Cycloclasticus pugetii PS-1: one gene and its partner. The main gene of each other region encodes a partner of the protein of the gene in region 2 in a complex. Links are inferred from orthologs where the notes say so. Each region holds a gene or a part of one and is shown on either strand. Other genes may lie near its edges. The genes, in order: CYCPU_RS0109585 and CYCPU_RS0104355.

What was found.
Region 1: the proteins of CYCPU_RS0104355 (region 2) and CYCPU_RS0109585 are in contact, whole or in part, in a crystal structure (PDB 1JZD), measured with the Escherichia coli proteins. The link is inferred for Cycloclasticus pugetii PS-1 from one-to-one orthologs.

What each region holds. Positions count from the first base shown.
Region 1 is NZ_ARVU01000001.1:1,956,345-1,966,576, reverse strand. The notes cover bases 2,873-5,816. They hold CYCPU_RS0109585 (protein-disulfide reductase DsbD), read right to left. Parts: upstream 5,307-5,816; coding sequence 3,438-5,306; downstream 2,873-3,437. Other genes in these bases: CYCPU_RS0109580 (FxsA family protein), read left to right, coding at 5,546-5,816; CYCPU_RS0109590 (TlpA family protein disulfide reductase), read right to left, coding at 2,895-3,437. Outside these bases: prmA (50S ribosomal protein L11 methyltransferase), read right to left, coding at 1-483; accC (acetyl-CoA carboxylase biotin carboxylase subunit), read right to left, coding at 489-1,829; accB (acetyl-CoA carboxylase biotin carboxyl carrier protein), read right to left, coding at 1,852-2,301; aroQ (type II 3-dehydroquinate dehydratase), read right to left, coding at 2,304-2,756; more of CYCPU_RS0109580, read left to right, coding at 5,817-6,049; CYCPU_RS0109575 (heme-degrading protein HmuQ), read right to left, coding at 6,044-6,346; CYCPU_RS0109570 (phasin family protein), read left to right, coding at 6,654-7,016; CYCPU_RS0109565 (ABC transporter ATP-binding protein), read right to left, coding at 7,178-7,909; CYCPU_RS0109560 (ABC transporter permease), read right to left, coding at 7,916-8,662; CYCPU_RS0109555 (ABC transporter substrate-binding protein), read right to left, coding at 8,675-9,661; GTP 3',8-cyclase MoaA, read left to right, coding at 9,971-10,232. UniProt on the Escherichia coli protein: Required to facilitate the formation of correct disulfide bonds in some periplasmic proteins and for the assembly of the periplasmic c-type cytochromes.
Region 2 is NZ_ARVU01000001.1:885,282-895,438, forward strand. Bases 7,289-10,157 are described here. They hold CYCPU_RS0104355 (DsbC family protein), read left to right. Parts: upstream 7,289-8,306; coding sequence 8,307-9,008; downstream 9,009-10,157. Other genes in these bases: xerD (site-specific tyrosine recombinase XerD), read left to right, coding at 7,338-8,228; mutS (DNA mismatch repair protein MutS), read right to left, coding at 9,009-10,157. Outside these bases: CYCPU_RS0104295 (ExbD/TolR family protein), read left to right, coding at 1-56; lpxK (tetraacyldisaccharide 4'-kinase), read left to right, coding at 73-1,071; CYCPU_RS0104305 (Trm112 family protein), read left to right, coding at 1,064-1,255; kdsB (3-deoxy-manno-octulosonate cytidylyltransferase), read left to right, coding at 1,257-2,015; CYCPU_RS0104315 (low molecular weight protein-tyrosine-phosphatase), read left to right, coding at 2,315-2,797; CYCPU_RS0104320 (cytochrome C assembly family protein), read right to left, coding at 2,794-3,621; ffh (signal recognition particle protein), read left to right, coding at 3,768-5,135; rpsP (30S ribosomal protein S16), read left to right, coding at 5,266-5,517; ribosome maturation factor RimM, read left to right, coding at 5,520-6,056; tRNA (guanosine(37)-N1)-methyltransferase TrmD, read left to right, coding at 6,062-6,823; rplS (50S ribosomal protein L19), read left to right, coding at 6,827-7,171. UniProt on the Escherichia coli protein: Acts as a disulfide isomerase, interacting with incorrectly folded proteins to correct non-native disulfide bonds.

The DNA of each region.
Region 1 (10,232 bases), 1.1 Mb from region 2 along the record:
ATTGCTTTTTGTAAGATCATGTTTGGCTAACCAATCGAGACAAAGGGCGGTCGTAGGGTGTGTGCCGGTGCCAAATGCTAGACCAGGGTCGAGTCGTAATAAGGTTGCATTGGAATCTGCAATGTCATGTTCGGTAGAGCAAACCCAAAAGTTATCGCCAAATTTAATGGGTTGGAAATTTTCAAGCCAAACACGTTCCCAGACTTGGTCTTCTAGACGCTCAATAGTTAATTGCCACTCGCCCTGATGGCCAAGTTGTTGGTTAAAAAATTGCTCGATATTTTTAAGGTCGTCTTGTTCGTCAAACAAACCTGTAATGGAGACATGTTGCCATAGAGGCGTGCTATTTAATGGCGGCTCATAAATAGGTTGGTCGGCTCTGTCTGTGATGGTCACAGACAGAGCGCCAAGGTTTTCTAATAAGCCTTCAATCGTTGCGGCTAACTCTTGAGTTGTTGCAATGGTCAATTGTTGCCATGCCATGCCGATTACATCCCCAGTTTCTTTTCAAGGTAATGAATATTATAGACGCCTGAGGCAAAATCTTTGTCGACCACAATGTCCTTTAATAACGGGATATTGGTGTGAATGCCATCAATAACCGTTTCGTTAAGAGCTGTTTTTGTGCGAGCAAGTGCAGAGTCGCGAGAGGGGCCTGATGCGATCAGTTTGCCGATCATCGAGTCATAGTATTGAGGCACGGTGTAGCCGTTATAGATATGGCTATCAAAGCGAATGCCAGGACCGCCTGGGATATGTAACTGTGTAATTTTCCCTGGTGAAGGCATAAAGGTTTCAGAATGCTCAGCATTTAGACGACATTCAATAGCGTGACCTGAAATTTTAATATCATCTTGCGTGTAACCAAGTGGTAGACCAGCGGCAATTTTCAGTTGTTCAGCAACAATATCGACACCAGTGACAATTTCTGTAATTGGATGTTCTACTTGAACCCGTGTATTCATTTCAATGAAATAAAATTCACCTTTCTCATATAAGAACTCAAAGGTTCCTGCTCCATAGTAGCCAATATCTGTACAGGCTTTCGCACAGCGAGTACCAATTTCTTGGCGAACCTCTTCGCTGATGCCAATTGCGGGCGCTTCTTCAATTACTTTTTGGTGCTTACGCTGAGTTGAGCAGTCACGTTCTCCCAAGTGAATGGCGTTACCGTGTTGGTCGGCCAGCACTTGGAATTCGATATGGCGTGGCGTTTCAAGGAATTTCTCCATATACACCATATCGTTACCAAAAAAGTTTTTAGCCTCGGTTTTGGTCAGTGAAATGGCATTCAAAAGGGCTGCTTCTGTATGAACCACACGCATCCCGCGGCCACCACCACCGCCAGCAGCTTTAATGATAATGGGGTAGCCAATATCACGGGCTAATCTGACATTTCGTTCTTTGTCATCGTTTAACGGGCCATCTGAACCGGGAACGCAAGGCACGCCAGCCTTAATCATTGCCTCAATCGCTGAGACTTTATCACCCATTAGGCGAATTGTTTCCGAGCGAGGGCCAATAAATGTAAAGCCGCTTTGTTCTACGCGTTCAGCAAAGTCCGCATTTTCAGACAAAAAGCCGTAGCCGGGGTGAATAGCTTGGGCATCGGTAATTTCTGCAGCACTAATAATGGCGGGTACGTTTAGGTAGCTTTCTGTAGATGAAGGACCGCCAATACAAACGGATTCATCTGCTAAACGAACGTGTTTTAAATCACGGTCGGCAGAGGAGTGAACGGCAACTGTTTGGATGCCCATTTCGCGACAGGCACGCAAAATACGCAAAGCAATTTCACCACGGTTGGCAATAAGAATTTTATCGAACATATTTTTCTCGTCTCAGGGGCGGTTATTCGATGATGAAAAGTGGCTGATCAAATTCGACTGGGTGGCCATTCTCAGTCAACACTGATGCAATAACACCAGATTTGTCCGCTTCAATTTGGTTAAGGATTTTCATTGCTTCAATAATGCACAAGGTATCGCCTTTTTGAACGGATTGACCTATTTTGACGAAAGGGGCCGAGCCTGGCGCAGGTGCGTCATAAAACGTGCCGACCATTGGAGAAGTAATAACATGTCCAGACGGCTGTTCAGTATTGTCGCTTGCAGCTGCTTGAGGCGCAGCGCTGGCAACGGCTGGAGCGGCAGCAGGTGCAGGCATTTGTGTTACGGCAGCAGGTTGTGTTGAAGAGTAACGATTGATACGTACAGACTCTTCACCTTCGTGAATTTCAATTTCTGCAATATCGGACTCTTCGATGAGTTCGATCAGTTTTTTAACTTTTCTTATATCCATAATTAATCTCTTGATGGTTTTTGTATTAATGGGAGAGCTGCAAGCAGCGCTAATTTATAACTGTCGGGGCCGAAGCCACAGATAACACCTTTGGCAATATCTGAAAAATAAGAGTGTTGGCGAAATGACTCGCGAGCATGAACATTTGATAAGTGAAGCTCAATAAAAGGAGTGTCGCTTGCTAATAGGGCATCACGCAAGGCAACGCTTGTATGCGTAAAAGCCGCTGGGTTTAATAAGATAACAGCAACCTTATCATGCTTACTTTGTTGTACTTTATTAACAAGGTCATGCTCTGCATTACTTTGATAGAAAAGCAATTCGTGTCCGTGTTGTTCGGCCAGCTGAGTTAAGGAATGCTCTATATCAGCGAGAGTTTGAGCACCATAAATCCCAGGTTCTCGTGTGCCTAGCATATTTAGGTTTGGGCCGTTGATGACTGAAATAATTGCCATAATGTACTAACTTAAAAATAATTGGTTATGCAATTTCATCTTGCAATAAGGGGGGATTTTGCCAAAGCTTTTGGATAAAGTCTATATAAAATGTTATTTCGCGAAAGATAAAGACAAATATAAGCAAGTTAGCAGGAGTTAGCCTTTTGAAAGCTGAATGGATTTAAGAATTTTGGATCGTTCAAGAAGCCCTACTTGACGAGTAATAATGCGGCCTTCAGGGTTGATAATAACAGAAAAAGGAAGGGCGCCCATGGTGTTGCCGTATTGCCTTGCTAGATCCAGACCCTGTATTTCGGCAATTAAATTTGGGTAGTTGATGCCTACTTCTAAAGCAAATTTGTTAACTGAGACCGTGTTATCAATGGCAACTCCAATGAACTGTAGGTTGGTTGCACCATATTCTTTTTGCATGGCAATGAATTCAGGGATTTCTTCACGACAAGGTGGGCACCAAGTTGCCCAGAAATTAAGCACGATATAATTGCCGTCCCATTCCTTAATGTTTCGTAACTGGCCTTGAAGGTCGGGAAAAGAAAACTCTGGCCGCATGGTTGGGGCCTGCTGAGTAGCTGTTGTGTCGTTAGAGCTAATAGTTAAAGGGTTCTTGCTAAACAAAGTGATAGCAACGGTAGCGAAGATAAGTATAAAACCAATTGAAAATAGAGCCTTCTTCTTCATTTATTTCAGTATTTGTAGTTGTTTTAGAAAATCGTCAGCTGCCATATAGCCGATGACTCGATGTTGTTTTATTTCAGTGCCGTTAGGCGAAAAAAATAAAATGGCTGGTGGCCCAATAAGTGAGAAAGCATTTAATAATGCTCGATCTTCATCATTATTTTTGGTGACATCTGCTTGTAACAGGAGGGTGTTTTTTAAAGCCTGTTGGATAGATGGTTCACTAAAGGTAAAGGCTTCCATTTCTTTACAGGAAACACACCAGTCAGCATAAAAATCTAACATGACGAATTGTTTGTTTTGAGAGGCAAGCTGTAAAGCAGCCTGTAAGTCGTCAATATTTTGGATTCTCTTAAATGGCAGGCTATGCTGTAGAGTGTTATTTTTTTGCGAAAGACTAAAGTTGGCTAAAGGTTTTAAGGGGTTGCTTCCGCCGGAGGCTGCACCGAGCATTAAAATAACACCATAGATCATCAAAATAGCACCGACTCCTTTGGATAGTTTTTGCCAACCCGAAGAATTTTCTGGTAACCGATCCAGTGCGTTAAGGTAAATCGCGCAAATAATAAATAAGCTTGCCCACAAAAGGAGTGTGATGCTGGCCGGTAAAATGCGCTCAACAAGCCAGATAGCGACAGCCAATAATAACACCCCAAAGAAGTACTTAATGGGTTCCATCCAGTGCCCGGCCTTAGGTAATAATTTACCCGCAGAAACACCGATAATTAGTAATGGAATGCCCATACCGAGGCCTAACGAGAATAGTGCAAGGCCGCCTAATACAGCATCGCCCGTTTGTCCTATATAAATCAACACCCCGGCGAGTGGCGCAGCAACACAGGGGCCAACAATAAGTGTCGATAAAATACCCATGATTGCACTGCCCCATAAGGAGCCGTGTTTTTGGTGTTGTGACAGTTGAGATAGTTTACTTTGGAGTGCATTAGGTAGCTGTATTTGATACAAGCCAAACATCGATAAAGCAAGTAACACAAAAAGCCCACTAAAGATGCTGAGAATCCAAGGGTTTTGAAAGGTGGCTTGTAAGTTACTACCAAACAGGCCCGCTAATATGCCGAAAAGCGCATACGTTATTGCCGAGGCAAACACGTAACTAAAGGATAAATAAAAGGCTTTACGTGTAGTAAGGCTTTTGCCATGCCCAATAATAATGCCAGACAGAATAGGGATCATGGGAAATACACAAGGCGTCAATGAGAGTAATAGACCAAACCCAAGGAAGGTTAAAGCGGTCAACCAAACGGTATTGTCCACAAGGGCTTTGGCGATTCGGCCCTGTTCCGAAATATTGCTAGGGGTAGGTTTTGTCGGCTGGGTAATATTTAGGTGGTTTGTCGGTTGCAGGGATAAGCTCACCGTTTTATTCATGGGCGGGTAGCAAACCCCAATATCAGCACAGCCTTGAAATCGAATGTTGAGCGTTACGTTAGTGGGTTTAACAAGTGGATTGGTTAAGCGTTGGGTGAGTCGTAGATCATGGTAATAAACCACCGTATCACCAAATATCTCATCTACTTTGCGCTTGCCTTTTGGGAATTTTATTGCTTCTAACTGAATGCCTTGAGGGTTGATTACTGTTACCTCAACCTGTTGTTGATATAAGTAATAACCGTCAGCAATTTGCCAATTTAAGATAATGTGTTGTTGATCGTTTACCTCTGCAAAAAATTTAAAGGCATCATCTGGTTCCAGTAATGCATCAGAGGGGGAAGTGCTGAATCGATCAAATAAATCACCTATTGTATCGGTAATATTTTTTTTATTAAGGTCTGCCTCAGCTGCAAGCCCCATTGATGTAGAAAATACAGCGCAAAGGAGAAGACATAAAATAATTACATTTCTTGTTTTCATTGAGTAATTGATTGGGTCAGTATGCTAACTTGAAATATCAAGCATTGCTCAGGTGCTTGTTGTTCATTGTTATTTGTAGGCATTATAACGCCACCGGTAATACAAAGGAGCTGATTTTGTTTTGCATAGAGATTAGGACCTGAAGAGCTCCTGATATCTTTCTTTTTAATGTTGTTATTGTGCTGTTTATCTGTATGCCAGTTTTTACAAAGGCATCGTTCCTGTGTAAGCTGTTGGCTATGAATCCCTTTTCTGTTTTTTTGTTACTCTTAATTGTTGTCCCTGTGGTGGAAATTTATTTTCTTATTCAGGTGGGAGGCATAATCGGTGCGTTTCCTACCGTTGTGTTGATTTTGCTGACAGCGGTATTAGGTGCTTACCTGTTTAGATTGCAGGGCCTAGCAACACTACAGCGCATACAGGCAAGCCTGTCTAGAGCTGAGATACCAGCAGTGGAGATGGTTGAGGGTGCTATGTTGCTGGTCAGTGGAGCCTTGCTGTTAACACCAGGCTTTTTGACGGACATTATTGGTTTTCTTTGTTTAGTGCCGTCGTTACGATATCGCTTTGCGCGCTCTATTCTGCAGAGCTCGTTAATGGGCCAAGCCTCTTTCCAACAAGATGGCCCGTTTCAACAAGGCAGCCGTGAAGACGCGTTGGATGGGGATATCATCGAAGGTGAGTTCAAGCGGGAAGACGAGACTGATGTAACAAAAAAAACAACTAAACCACCTAAGCTATAAAACGACTTCAAACCCTTCAAAGTTAGGGTGCCCAATATATAAACCTTTTGTTTGCCCGGCTTGAGCGTGCACTTGTTTAAACGCGTCCGAGTGAGTCCAGTCATCAAAAGCCGCTTTATCTTGCCATGTTGTATGTGAGGCAAATAGGGTGTGATCCTCAAGTGCTGGGCCACGTAAAAGGTGAAATGTTTTAAAACCAGGGACTTCATTTAAGCGAGATTCGCGTGAACGCCAAACTTCTTCAAACTCGTTTTCTTTGCCAAGGCTTACTTTAAAGCGGTTCATTGCGATAAACATAACACTGCTCCTTTTTGGTTAAATAAGACTTTTTTACCATTCATTACGCTGAATAATCGAGACTATTAAATGGATATCGTCGTCGTTAATGATACGTTAACTAAAGAGGTTAGCGTATGTTCTTTTAAGACTGCAATATAAATATTTAGTAAGGGGACTAATACCACTAGTGGTTCAAGGGGTGTTGACAGTGCGTGCAAAATGCGATAGTTAGATAAGTGTTGCGCTGCAATAAAAACACTGTATAATCCAACTCAGCAAAGAAGAAGTTATTGCTTATACCTTAAAACAAATAAAAGGATATGACATGTTAAATAATCTAGAAACTTTATTCGCTCCTGCTAAAAAATTAGTTGAATTAAATAAAGCACAGTTCGAAAAAGCTATTGCCGCACAACAAGCTGCAGCTAAAGAATATGTTGCTCTCACTGAAGCACGCATTAAAGCGGCTACTGCCATTACAGATCTTGAAGGCCTAAGTGCTTTTGTTAAAGATCAGGTTGAACTGGCCCAAAGTAGCTTTGAAAAAGTACAAGCTGATAGTAAAGAATTGATTGAAGAGGTTAAGGCTTATAACGAAGAAGTGATTAAGCTTGTTCAAGAAAGCAACTCAGTAGTAACTCAAGAAGTTAAAGACACTGTAAAAAAAGCAGCTAAAAAAGCAGCTTAAAGTGAAACTAATTGCTTGACCATTTGTGAGAAGTCCTCTTTTTGAGGATGGTTTAATAGCTATAAAAATCCGCTGCCAAATTTGGTAGCGGATTTTTTTTGTTTATGAGTATCTTAAGAAAACAGAGGTTATATTTTTTATAGCCAGTTTAGGCGTTTAACTTACAGAAATGGGCGAATGTTTGGTTGGCTGGTTTTCAGATGCTCTTTAAATGCGTTAACTTGATTGGGTGTGCGTTCAGTTCTCGTCAGGCTAATGTTGACCTCGGCGATAATATGACTAGGGGGGGCGGATAAAAATAAAATGCGATCGGCTAGTGTTATCGCTTCGCTTAAATCATGGGTAACAAATAATATAGACCTTGGTTTTTCATGCCATAAGTTTAATAAAGCCCCTCTGGCTTTGTTCGCGTTGGCCTGGTCGAGCGAAACGAACGGCTCATCCATTAACAACAAGTTACTTGGTAAGCAAAAAGCCCTTGCAAGTGAAACCCGTCGTTGCATTCCCAATGATAAATGATGGGGGTAGCTATGTAGATGGTCACCTAAGTTTAAGGATTGAAGAGTTTTTATTATGCTGGCTAAAGAAGCATCGGGCTGGGTTGCTAATTGAATGTTTTCCAAGACAGTTCGCCATGGTAATAAACGGGGAGTTTGGAAAACGTAACTGGGTCGAAGCTTGCTGCTTTGACTATTAATAGTACCGTCATAATCACTATCAAGGCCCGCGATAATATTAAGCAGCGTTGTTTTGCCACAGCCTGATGGGCCGACAAGGCAGACAAACTCATTATTTGTTATATCGAAAGAAAGGTTTTCTATGACGGTGAACGTTTCCTTAAGCCCACTTTTTGGAAAGTTTTTCTTTTTTATATCGACAGTAAGAGAGCTCATCGTACGTTATTTCCAGCGTTGAGATTTTTTGTCCAAAGGTTTTAATATCATGCTTTCTATCAATTGAATTACAATAATAAAAGAAACGGTATAAGCCATAATGCTGGGGATATCAAAAAGTTGAAAAAACAGGTGTATTTGATAACCCATGCCATCGCTTCTGCCTAACATTTCAACGACTAAAATTATTTTCCATATTAGAGCAAGGCCGGTTCTGGCGGCAGCCATAATGTAAGGAAAGAGTTGGGGGAGAATTACATGACGCAATGTCTTGTAGCGCCCAAATCGATAAGCCCTAGTCATTTCCATAAGGTGCTCATCTAGGTTTTTAGTGCCTTCTCTAATGGTGACGATAACGTTGGGAATCTTGTTGATAACGACAGCGAAAATAGCAGCTGTTTCAACTAAACCAAACCAAATGTAACACAAGATAATAGTCACCAAAGCAGGGATATTTAGCAGAATGATTAGCCAACTATCAAAAAATTGATTGAGTGAATTGTGCCGGCCTAAAAGAATCCCAATGGCGGTTCCTATAAGCATGGCCAGAAAAAAACTAATTATTAACCGATATAAAGTTACGCCAAGGTGATGTGGTAATTCATGGGTTTGAATAGCATGAGCCAGTGTCTTATAAACCAGTAAAGGTGAGGGTAAGACGGGGCTGTTAAATGTGACTGCGGCAAGTTGCCAAATTAATATCAGCAGCCCTAATGATAACATCGAGTTTAAGAATGAGGAGCGTAGCATCATGAGGTTGGTTAATTAATGGCCGCTATTCCAAAATAAATTAGGGTCAAATTGCTTGACTGTCCCGACAAGTTTTTCACCTCCAATATCGGCTAATATAGAGTAAATATCAGCAATGGCTTGTTTCTCTTCAGCTGAAAATTTTTTAATTTGTCCTTCGCAATAACTCTTGCGTAACAGTTGTTGAGTCAGTGTGTTGTGTGTCTTGGTTAGCGGCAAGATGGCTTTCCAGTGTTTATCTGAAGTACATAAGAGCTGAGTGGCATCATGGCTAGCGGTGAGAAAATTATTGAGGCTGATTGATTGTTCTCGTGCCCATTTTTCACTAAAAACGTAGCCAAGGATTGGAATGGTTTTGTTGATACCGAGTTGCTGAATAATCTCATGCGTATTAATAATTTCACGATAAGCATCTGCTTTTAAACGCGTACTATAGTGCCAATAATTGATTAGGGCGTCCAACTGGCCTTGTTTGATGAGGCTATTGAGCAGCGGTGGGGCGCCAAAAAATGTATCGAGGCCTGTTTGAAGGTCGATGCCTTTTTTTAATGCTAATGCTCGGAGTAACAGCCAGTTTTTATCTAGCTCGCCTCCTGCGATCCCTAATCTCTTACCGCTCAAATCCTTGATGGAATGAATAGCTGAGTCATTAGGCACCATAATAGAACCTGCCGCGGATGAATAGGGGGCAAATAAATAATCAGATGAGAATTGGCGTTGGCGCGCAACCCATGTCCAATCTGAGACAATAATATCGGCGGCACCTGCTTGCAGTGCAATTTTGCCCGCTTGAGTGTTGGCTAAAGGCTGGATGATGAGTTCAAAACCATTTTTTTTATCAAGTCGGTTTTTCTTTATGGTTTCTAATGTCCAGTTAACAGTACCAAACTTAAGGACAGATATTTTTATCGGCGTGCCTGTATCGGCGACAGCGCTATAAGATAAAATAAATGTAGTTATCAGTACGTAGCTGGTGAGGTATGTTTTTAATGACAGTCGCATCTATAGTAAAGGAGGCTGTTGTAATAATTGTTATAGAAGCTAGTTTATCTTAATTACAGTGAAGGTGAAGTGAATGATGAAATAGGCCTTGGGAGGTATATAAAAGCCCTAGTTTGGAGTTAGCTTTATGAACTAATTTATTGACCTATAAATTTAAACTGCGGTAAGGTGTACAAAGTACGAATGTGGCTGTAAGTCATTAATTATAAATGAGAATAATTTTCAATTGAAAGTAATTCTCAAGAAGCTCGTAACCTTTTGAAGTGCGGGAGTTTCTTAAGAAAAATTAGGAGAAGCAGTTTAGATTGTATGAATGCCGTATCGCCAATAATAAACACAAATAAGTTAATCGACAAATTTGGTCGACAAGTCACCTATGTGCGAATTTCTGTGACAGACCGTTGTGACTTTCGCTGTGTGTATTGTATGAGCGAGGATATGGAGTTTTTACCGCGCGAAGAGGTATTGAGCTTAGAGGAAATAACTCGTTTATCGAAGGCTTTTGTAGAAATGGGCGTGACGAAAATTCGTATAACAGGGGGTGAGCCTTTGGTACGAAAAGATATCGTCA
Region 2 (10,157 bases):
AGTTAGGTTTTGTAAATATTACTTTTGCGGCGAACCAGCCTGTGCCAAAGCAATAACGTAGTTTAACGTTTTATGAGTCATAAAATAAGTCGGTTTATTGATAGTATGTGGTATGGGCAACGCCCTGTTGCCCTATTGTTCGTTCCATTATCATGGTTGTTTGGGGTCATTGTTAAGCTACGTGCTTGGCTCTATAAAAAAGGCTGGTTAAGGTCAACTTGTTTAAATGTGCCGGTTATTGTGGTCGGTAATATTACCGTCGGTGGAACTGGTAAAACGCCTATCGTGATTTGGGTAGCCGAACTGTTAAAGTCTGCTGGCTATAAGCCGGGCGTTATTAGTCGTGGTTATGGTGGTATCGCATCTAGTTGGCCCCAGCAAGTACGAGAGGACAGCGACTCAAGAGTGGTCGGTGATGAGGCAAAAATATTAGCAAGACGAACGCAATGCCCGGTGGCGGTAGGGCCTAGCCGAGCGGATAGCGCACAAGCGTTAATAGACCACCATCACTGCGATATTATTATCTCAGATGATGGGCTTCAGCATTATGCATTGCAACGAGATATTGAAATTGCCGTAGTTGATGGGGAGCGTCGCTATGGTAATCGTTATTTACTGCCCGCTGGGCCATTGCGTGAACCTGTCGAGCGATTAGAATCAGTTGATTTTATTGTCTGTAATGGGCTTGCAAATAAGCATGAATACCCATTGAGGGTAGATGGCAGTGAGGCGGTAATGCTAGTGGATGAGTCTGAACGACTTGATTTGCAGAGCTTTAGAGCAGCAGAATGTCACGCGATAGCGGGTTTAGGTAACCCCTCTCGATTCTTTTCACATTTAAAGAAATTTAACCTTTCTTTTGAACCACATATTTTTCCAGATCACTATAAGTACACCGAAAAAGATATAAACTTTAATGATGAAAAGCAGGTGCTGATGACCGAAAAAGATGCTGTGAAATGTACGCATATGGCGACTAGAAAACACTGGTATGTGCCAATCAAAGCGCAAATGACACAGAATTTTGGCTTAACGTTATTATCATTGATAAAAGAGAAAATAAATGGATAAGAAACTACTGGAAATATTGGCGTGCCCCTCTTGTAAGTCGAGTTTGGTGTACGTACAAGAGGAACAAGAATTAGTGTGTATACCGTGCCGGCTTGCTTATACGGTCCGCGATGATATTCCGATTATGTTGATTAATGAGGCGAGGGAGCTGAGCGCTGATGAGGCTGACGCGCTGAGGTCATAAAATGGTGAATACCTTTAAAGTTGTAATTCCTGCCCGTTATGGTTCATCTCGGCTGCCCGGCAAACCACTATTAAAGATAGCTGGAAAAGAGATGATCTTACATGTTTGCGAGAAGGCCTCCTTAGCGGGAGCGCAAGAAGTTGTCGTGGCAACGGATGATGAGCGTATTGTCGACTGTGTTAAACAAGCCGGCTTTAATGCGGTTATGACATCTGCAAAACATACCAGTGGCACAGAACGTTTAGCCGAAGTCGCGAATACACTGCAATGGAAGGATGACACGGTAGTGGTAAATTGCCAAGGTGATGAACCGCTAATCCCACCAGAATTAATCAAGCGAGCTGCAATAGCGTTAATGGAGCAAGAGGTGGCTCAAGTAGCTAGTTTATGCGCCCCTATCTTTGAATTGGCAGAAGTTTTTAACCCGAATGCGGTAAAAGTGGTTCGTGATGCAAAGGGGTATGCACTGTATTTTAGCCGAGCCCCTATTCCCTGGGATCGTGATGCATTTCCTGTTAAAGCAGGCAGTGGCCAAGGTGAGCATTTTAGACACATCGGTATTTATAGTTATACCGCCGGCTTTTTGAGGCGTTATATTACATGGCCTGTATGTGCACTTGAACAAATTGAATCGCTTGAACAGCTGAGGATTTTGTACCAAGGCGAGAGAATTATCGTGCCTGCGGTAGAGAAAGTGCCTGAAGCCGGAGTGGATACACAGGCTGATTTAGATAGAATTAATGCCTTATTGAGCGTGTAATAACAACGCATAATAATATACGTGGAGCTATTTCTAGCTCTTGATTACCTAAAAAGGTTCAAATTTATAAGCCGTATACGCATGTTGTCGTGTAGTTCCAGATCAATCGCAAAACCGTGCTGATGTGCAACTCAATGTGCTGGTTGAGAAGTAAACTGTCGTGACTTTTGGTCGATGACCATCTCAGTGCTAATATAAAGCGAATGGCATGCTTATTAGAATGATTGAATTTGTAACTAGTTAGCAATGTGTTTTGCTATTTGTATAAATGTAAACGATTAATTAGTTTTCAAGGTGATATGGAAGCAATAAAAGTACTCTTTATTTGCATGGGCAATATTTGCAGGTCCCCAACTGCTCATGGTGTTTTTCGAGAAATGGTCAAGGCAAAAGGGTTTCAGCACTCAATTCATGTCGACTCGGCTGGGACGCATGCTTATCACATCGGTAAAAGCCCTGATCCAAGGTCAGTACAAGCGGCGCATGAACGTGGCATTGATTTGCACGATTTAAAAGCACGACAATTAGATGATTATGATTTTGAAGAGTTTGATTATTTGCTGGTGGCAGACAAAGATAACTACTATTTAACTTTAGAATCGTGCCCGAAAGAGCACCGGCATAAGATTAAATTTATATTGGACTTTGCAACACGCACATCGCTTAAGGAAGTGCCTGATCCATATTATGGTCAAGGAAATGGTTTTGAGCGAGTATTAGATTTGATTGAGGATGCTTGTGAAGGTTTGATGCGGGAATTGGAAGAAAAGCTGACGCGTTAACCTTGATTTAAGAGCATTTGTAAGACGAACTTACTACCAAAATAAGCTAACATCAAGGCAAAGTAACCACCATAGGTCCACTTAACTGCCTTTTGTCCGCGCCAGCCAAAAAAATATCGGCCACCTAATAATGCGGCAAATAAAACCCAAGCAATAATTGATAGGAAGGTTTTATGAACTAAATGTTGGGCAAAAATATCATCAAGAAAAATAAAACCACTTGCAAGAGCAAAGGTTAACAAAAGCATACCTAAAAAGATGGTTCTAAACAGTAGGCTTTCCATCAGTTGCATAGGCGGCAAACAATTGATTAATCGACTTGGGTGGCGGTTATGCAATTGTTTTTCTTGAAGCGAAAGCAGAATGGATTGAAACGCGGCAACGGTTAATAAGCTGTACGATAAAACGGATAAAATGATATGCGCTTGTAAGCCGCCATCTAGGTTGCTAGTTGGTAAGGGTGGTGATGCATTATTAAAGTTTAGTAAAACAGCGAGCGCAGAAAAAGGAAAAATAATAATCGATAGAGTCTCTATAGATTGATTTGCTGCTGAGATAATAAATAATAAACCGATCACCAAAAAAACCAATGAAAGCATGCTAAATAAATCGTTGGCAATAATTTGGTTGACGCTATAGCTATGGGCAACCAGTGATGTATGTATAACAATGGCTAAAATAGCAGAGATTAAGACCCATTGACGTTGGCTCTTAAACGTAGGCTCTGTGCTGTTTAGATTAACAACAATAAGGCAGGCGCCAATAATGTATAAAAGGGCGCTAACAACGGTTAAGGTATTAAAAATCGTAAGGGAAAAAAGCATAAACGATAGTGTGTCATAAAGCACCGTTTGGTAGAAGTACTGATGTTCAAAATTATCTCTTTATCTGACTTTTAAGCTATAAAATCAACTGCACAGGACGTAAAGACGTGCGAAAATACCACTAATACATTTTTAAGGTAATAATCATGTTTGATAACTTAACAGACCGTCTTAATGCCACCTTTAAAAATATCCGGGGGCAAGGGCGTTTAACAGAAGACAATATTCAAGAGACAATGCGCGAGGTCAGAATGGCCTTGTTGGAAGCAGATGTCGCTCTTCCAGTCGTTAAAGCCTTTACTGATACAGTTAAGCAAAAAGCGTTAGGTCAAGAGGTGATGCAAAGTCTGTCACCTGGTCAAGCGTTGCTCAAAATTGTTAATGACGAATTAGTTAAAACGATGGGCGATGGCAATGAGTCATTAAACCTGTCGGCTACTCCACCGGTCGTCATTTTGATGGCTGGTTTGCAAGGGTCAGGTAAAACCACAACGGTTGCTAAATTGTCTCGTCTGTTAATGGAGCGCCACAAAAAATCAGTAATGGTAGTTAGTGCTGATGTGTATCGCCCTGCTGCAATTGATCAGCTACAAACATTAGCGACAGAAGTAGGGGCGGGTTTTTACCCAAGTTCAGCCGAGCAAAAACCAGTTGATATTGTCAATAACGCAATTGCACAAGCAAAAAAGGAATTTAGCGATGTGTTGATTGTTGATACGGCGGGTCGTTTACATGTGGATGATGAAATGATGAATGAAATTCGTCAGGTTCATATGGCTGCTAATCCCGCTGAAACACTTTTTGTTGTCGATAGTATGACCGGGCAAGATGCCGCAAATACGGCAAAGGCATTTAATGATGTGTTGCCGTTGACGGGGGTCGTGTTAACTAAAACAGATGGTGATGCAAGAGGCGGTGCGGCCTTATCTATTCGTCAAATAACAGGTAAGCCGATTAAGTTTTTAGGGGTTGGTGAAAAAATAGATGCTTTAGAGCCTTTCCACCCTGATCGAGTGGCTTCACGTTTGTTAGGTATGGGCGATGCGTTAAGTTTAGTTGAAGAGATTGAACGCAAAGTTGATAAAAACAAGGCTGAGAAGTTAGCAAAAAAAATTCAAAAAGGTAAAGGGTTTGATTTAGACGATTATAAAGATCAATTAAGTCAAATGATGGAAATGGGTGGTATGAGTGCAATGATGGATAAAATTCCTGGTATGTCGAATGTTCCCCAAAATGTGAAAAGCCAAGTCAATGATAAAGAGTTTACAAGACAAATTGCATTAATTAACTCCATGACCAAAAAGGAAAAAATATTTCCAACTTTGATTAATGGTTCAAGAAGAAAGCGAATTGCGGCAGGTGCAGGCTTACAAGTTCAAGATGTTAATAAACTTATGAAACAGTACAAGCAGGCACAAAAAATGATGAAAAAAATGTCAAAAGGCGGCATGGCTAAAATGATGCGTGGATTGAAAGGCCAGATGGGGCAAGGGCAAGGTTTCCCTTTCCAATAACTGTAAAGGCATCGAATTTTATTAATTATTAGGTGGAATAATGAAAAAAACTTCACCAAATTAAATAATTCGCGTAAAATTAACGAGTTAACCTAATTAAGATTTATAAAACAGAATTTAAGGAAAATAAATGGTAAAGATACGTCTTTCAAGAACTGGCGCGAAAAAACGTCCTTTCTATCACGTTGTTGTTGCAGATAGTCGCAGAAGTCGCGATGGTCGATACATCGAAAGAGTGGGTTATTACAACCCAAGAGCTACTGGTGGCGAAGTTCGTTTAACACTCGATACTGATCGTGTAGACCATTGGGTTGCTCAAGGCGCCCAAACAAGCGAGCGTGTTGCAAAGCTTGTAAAAGAGGCTGCTGAAACTGCCGCTTAAAGGTGACACAAGTAACAAAAAAAGAACAAATACAGAAAGAAAGCAGCTGGCTAAAACTAGGGAATATCTCTGGTGTGTTTGGCGTTAAAGGCTGGTTAAAGGTCTACGCAAACACAGATAAAAAAGAAAATATACTGTCTTACCAACCTTGGTATATAGAGCGAAATAAGGTTCGTAAGCAAGTTAAAATAAAAGCAGGTAAGCCACACGGAAAAACAATCATCGTCCAATTAGAGGATGTTGATGATAGAAATGAGGCTGAATTGTGGGTTGGTTCTGATATTTATATTAAGCCAGATCAGTTGCCAACCTTAGAGAAAGGTGAGTATTACTGGTCTGACCTGATTGGTTTGAAAGTTGTCTCAACAAAAGGAGATGATTTTGGAATGATTGATCATTTGCTTGAAACCGGAGCGAATGACGTTATTGTTGTTAAGGGAGATAAAGAGCGGTTAATCCCTTATGTTACAGGCCAGGTAGTAAGGTCTGTTGATTTGGAAGCGCAACAGATGGTTGTTGATTGGGAGTTAGACTTTTAACGTCCATGCGTTTTGATGTTATAACGTTATTTCCTGAGTTGTTTGAACAAGCGGCATCTATGGGTGTTGTTGGTAAAGCGATAGACGCTGGTAAGGTGCAGTTAAAAACGTGGAATCCTAGGGATTTTACGAAAGATGTGCACCGAACGGTAGATGATCGCCCTTTTGGGGGAGGTCCTGGCATGGTGATGAAGGTCGAACCGTTGAAAAAAGCAATACAAACAGCGGTAAGACAGAATGATAAGCCATCAAAGGTGATTTATTTAAGTCCTCAGGGGCGAAAACTAGATCAACAAGGTGTTGAATATTTGGCTGAATTCTCACATCTAGTGTTGTTGGCGGGTCGGTATGAAGGTGTTGATGAAAGGCTGCTAGAAGATTATATCGATGAAGAATGGTCGATTGGTGATTTTGTACTGAGTGGTGGTGAGTTACCTGCATTGGTATTGATAGATGCAGTGTCTAGGAGCTTACCAACGGTGTTAGGGCACGAATGTTCGGCTGTTGAAGACTCGTTTGTTGAGGGTTTGTTAGATCACCCTCACTATACGCGACCAGATGAGTTTGAAGGAAAGTCAGTACCAAGTGTGTTGTTAAGTGGGCACCATGAAAAAATTGCTCAATGGCGAGAAAAACAGCGGTTAGGAAAAACGTGGCAAAAACGACCTGACTTATTAGACAAAATTGTCTTAAATAAGCACCAACAGTCGTTACTTGACGAGTTTATAAAAGAATCAAATAATCAAAGAGTTAAAACTAAGGAATAAAAAATGAGTAATATAATTGCACAAATTGAAGCGGAACAAATGACTAATGAATTGCCTGCATTTAGTTCAGGTGATACGGTCGTTGTGAAGGTTAAAGTTAAAGAAGGCACCACAGAGCGTATTCAGGCGTTTGAAGGGATTGTGATTGCAAAACGTAATCGTGGTGTAAATTCAGCATTTACAGTTCGTAAAATCTCACACGGCGAAGGTGTTGAGCGTGTTTTTCAAACATATAGTAAATTGATTGCTGGTGTTGAAGTGAAAAGACGTGGTTCAGTTAGACGTGCGAAACTTTATTATCTTCGTGAGTTACGTGGTAAAGCGGCTCGTATTAAAGAAAAGCTATAGCATTATATTTAAAGTAACTAAGTTGCTTTAATGACGATTAGTTAATCGTTAGCAGACACATAAAAAAAGGCCGATGTACTGGCCTTTTTTTATGCATGTGGTTTATGTGAATTAGCTGAGTTTTTATTGATATGATATGTTTTTTAATAGCTGAAAGGCCTGCTGCTTGAGTGATAAAGAATATATTGTTTCATTTCTTGATAACATATGGGTTGAATATGGCCTAAGTGATAATACTTTAGCGGCGTATAAAACTGATTTAACATCTTTTTCTAGTTGGTTACTTGAACAGCGTAAGAGCTTCTTGACAATAGAGTCATCGGATATATCTTCGTACCTAGCCGATCGATTAGCCCAGGGGGTCTCGGCTCGCTCTTCAGCACGTTTTTTATCTAGTTTAAAACGTTTCTATTCTTACTTAATACGTGAGGCTGTGATAACCGAAGACCCTACTGCGATAATTGATGCGCCAAAGCTTGCTAGAAGTTTGCCATCAACATTATCTGAAGCAGATGTAGAGGGCCTGTTAAACGCACCAGATACTTCTACAGCGCTGGGGTATAGAGATCGGGCAATGCTTGAATTACTGTATGCAAGTGGTTTGAGGGTTACTGAGTTAGTGGGCTTGACGCTATCAGAAATAAACTTTAGACAGGGGCTAGTTAGAGTAACTGGTAAAGGCAATAAGGAACGTTTAGTCCCAGTCGGTGAAGAAGCGTTGGATTGGTTGCAAACGTTTATTGAGCGATGGCGTTTAGATATTTTGGGTGACAAAAAAGCGGACGTTGTGTTCCCAACTAATCGTGGCGGAGGGATGACGCGTCAGGCTTTTTGGTACATCATCAAACGTTATGCGGCGAAAGCAGATATTCATAAAGATATTTCGCCACATACGTTGCGTCATGCTTTCGCTACACATTTGTTAAATCATGGAGCAGATTTACGAGTTGTTCAGTTATTGCTTGGTCACAGTGACTTGTCAACAACACAAATTTATACCCATATTGCTAAAGAACGTTTAAAAGATATCCACGAACGGTTTCACCCTAGAGGTTAAAAAGTTAAAGCCGCTGGTATGCTTTTTATCTTTAAACGTGTTTAATACCATCACAGATGAATAAAGAAGGTGTTGTAGATGAATAAGGTTTTGCTTAGTTGGTTTTTATTAGCGTGTTGTAGTGCACCGGTTTTGGCAGATGAGGCTTCTGTTGTGACAGGCTTATCTAAAGTGATACCAAATATTATGGAGAACCATGTTTCTAAAACACCTATAGAGGGTCTGTATCAGGTATTGATAGGGGCTAGGGTTGTTTATGCATCTGAGGATGGACGGTATATTCTTCAAGGTGAAATGGTTGATTTAGTCAGTCGTGAAAATATGACAGATTCTGCGTTAAAAACTGCTCGTCAATCAGAGATGGCAAAGATAGATGAAAAAAAGATGATTGTTTTTCCGGCTAAAAATGAAAAACATGTTATTACCATTTTTTCAGATATTGACTGTGGTTATTGCCGAAAACTACATGCCGAAATCAACGATTATACGGATGCTGGAATGACCGTACGCTATATGTTTTTCCCACGTTCGGGTCCAAATACAGAGTCTTACCATAAAGCGGTGTCGGTCTGGTGTGCAAAGGATAGAAATAAAGCGTTAACAGATGCAAAATTAAACAACAAAGTGGTTGATAAAACGTGTGAAAACCCAGTTGATGAGCACATGAGAATCGCGCAAGTTTTCGGTGTTACTGGTACACCGGCTATCATTGCTGATGATGGCACCATGGTGCCAGGCTTTGTTCCGGCTAACGATTTGATTCAGCACTTAGGCTGGTAATTAATTCGTTAAAGACTTTAACTGATACAAGGCCTCTAGCGCTTCTTTGGGGCTTAAATCATCGGGTGACAGCTGTTCAATAAAATCAGTAGTGGCTTGGTTATTAGCCGTGTTGAAAATATCAAATTGCGTATGCGTTTGTGTGGGCTTTTCAAAGTTGCTTTGCTGGTTTTCAAGGCTTGCCAGTTTTAGGCGAGCATTGCTGATAACTGTTTTAGGCACGCCTGCTAAAGCGGCAACTTGTAGTCCGTAGCTTTGATTGGCTGCACCGTCTTTAACGGCATGTAAAAAGACAATGTGGTCGCCGTGCTCAATAGCATCTAAGTGAACATTTTTGGCTGTGGGGGCTGACTCGGGCAGAGATGTCATTTCAAAATAATGCGTGGCAAATAAGGTGAACGGTTGAGTTTTATTAGCCAGATAATCAGCACATGCCCAAGCCAGTGAAAGGCCATCAAAAGTACTGGTTCCTCGGCCAATTTCATCCATCAAAACTAAGCTTTTGTCACTGGCGTTATGCAAGATATTAGCTGTTTCCGACATCTCTACCATAAAGGTTGAGCGCCCACTGGCAAGGTCGTCAGTTGCTCCAATACGCGTAAAAATTTGATCAATAGGGCCAAAATGGGCCTCTGATGCCGGAATGTAACACCCAATGTGTGCCATCAACGTTAATAAGGCTATTTGCCTCATATAAGTTGATTTTCCGCCCATATTTGGCCCCGTAATAATGAGCATTTTTTGGCTAGAATTTAGTTCAATATCATTAGCAATAAACGGCGTGTCGATAACACTTTCTACAATAGGGTGCCGGCCTTGTTTAATTGATATACCAGCAGTATTACTTAAAGAAGGTTGATTAAAATTTAAAGTGGCAGCACGTTCTGCGAAATTTGTTAGTAAGTCTATCTCAGCAAGCGCTTCAGCACATGCTTGTAATGCGCTAAGTTTTGGAGCCATGCTTAAAAGTAGGGCGTTATATAGCTCTTTTTCATAAGATAAAGCTTGTTCTTTTGCATGCAATACTTTGTCTTCAAATGTTTTTAGTTCAGGCGTAATATAGCGTTCAACATTTTTTAGGGTTTGCTTTCGAATGAAGTAATCAGGTACCTTGTTGGCTTGAGAACGAGGCACTTCAATATAGTAACC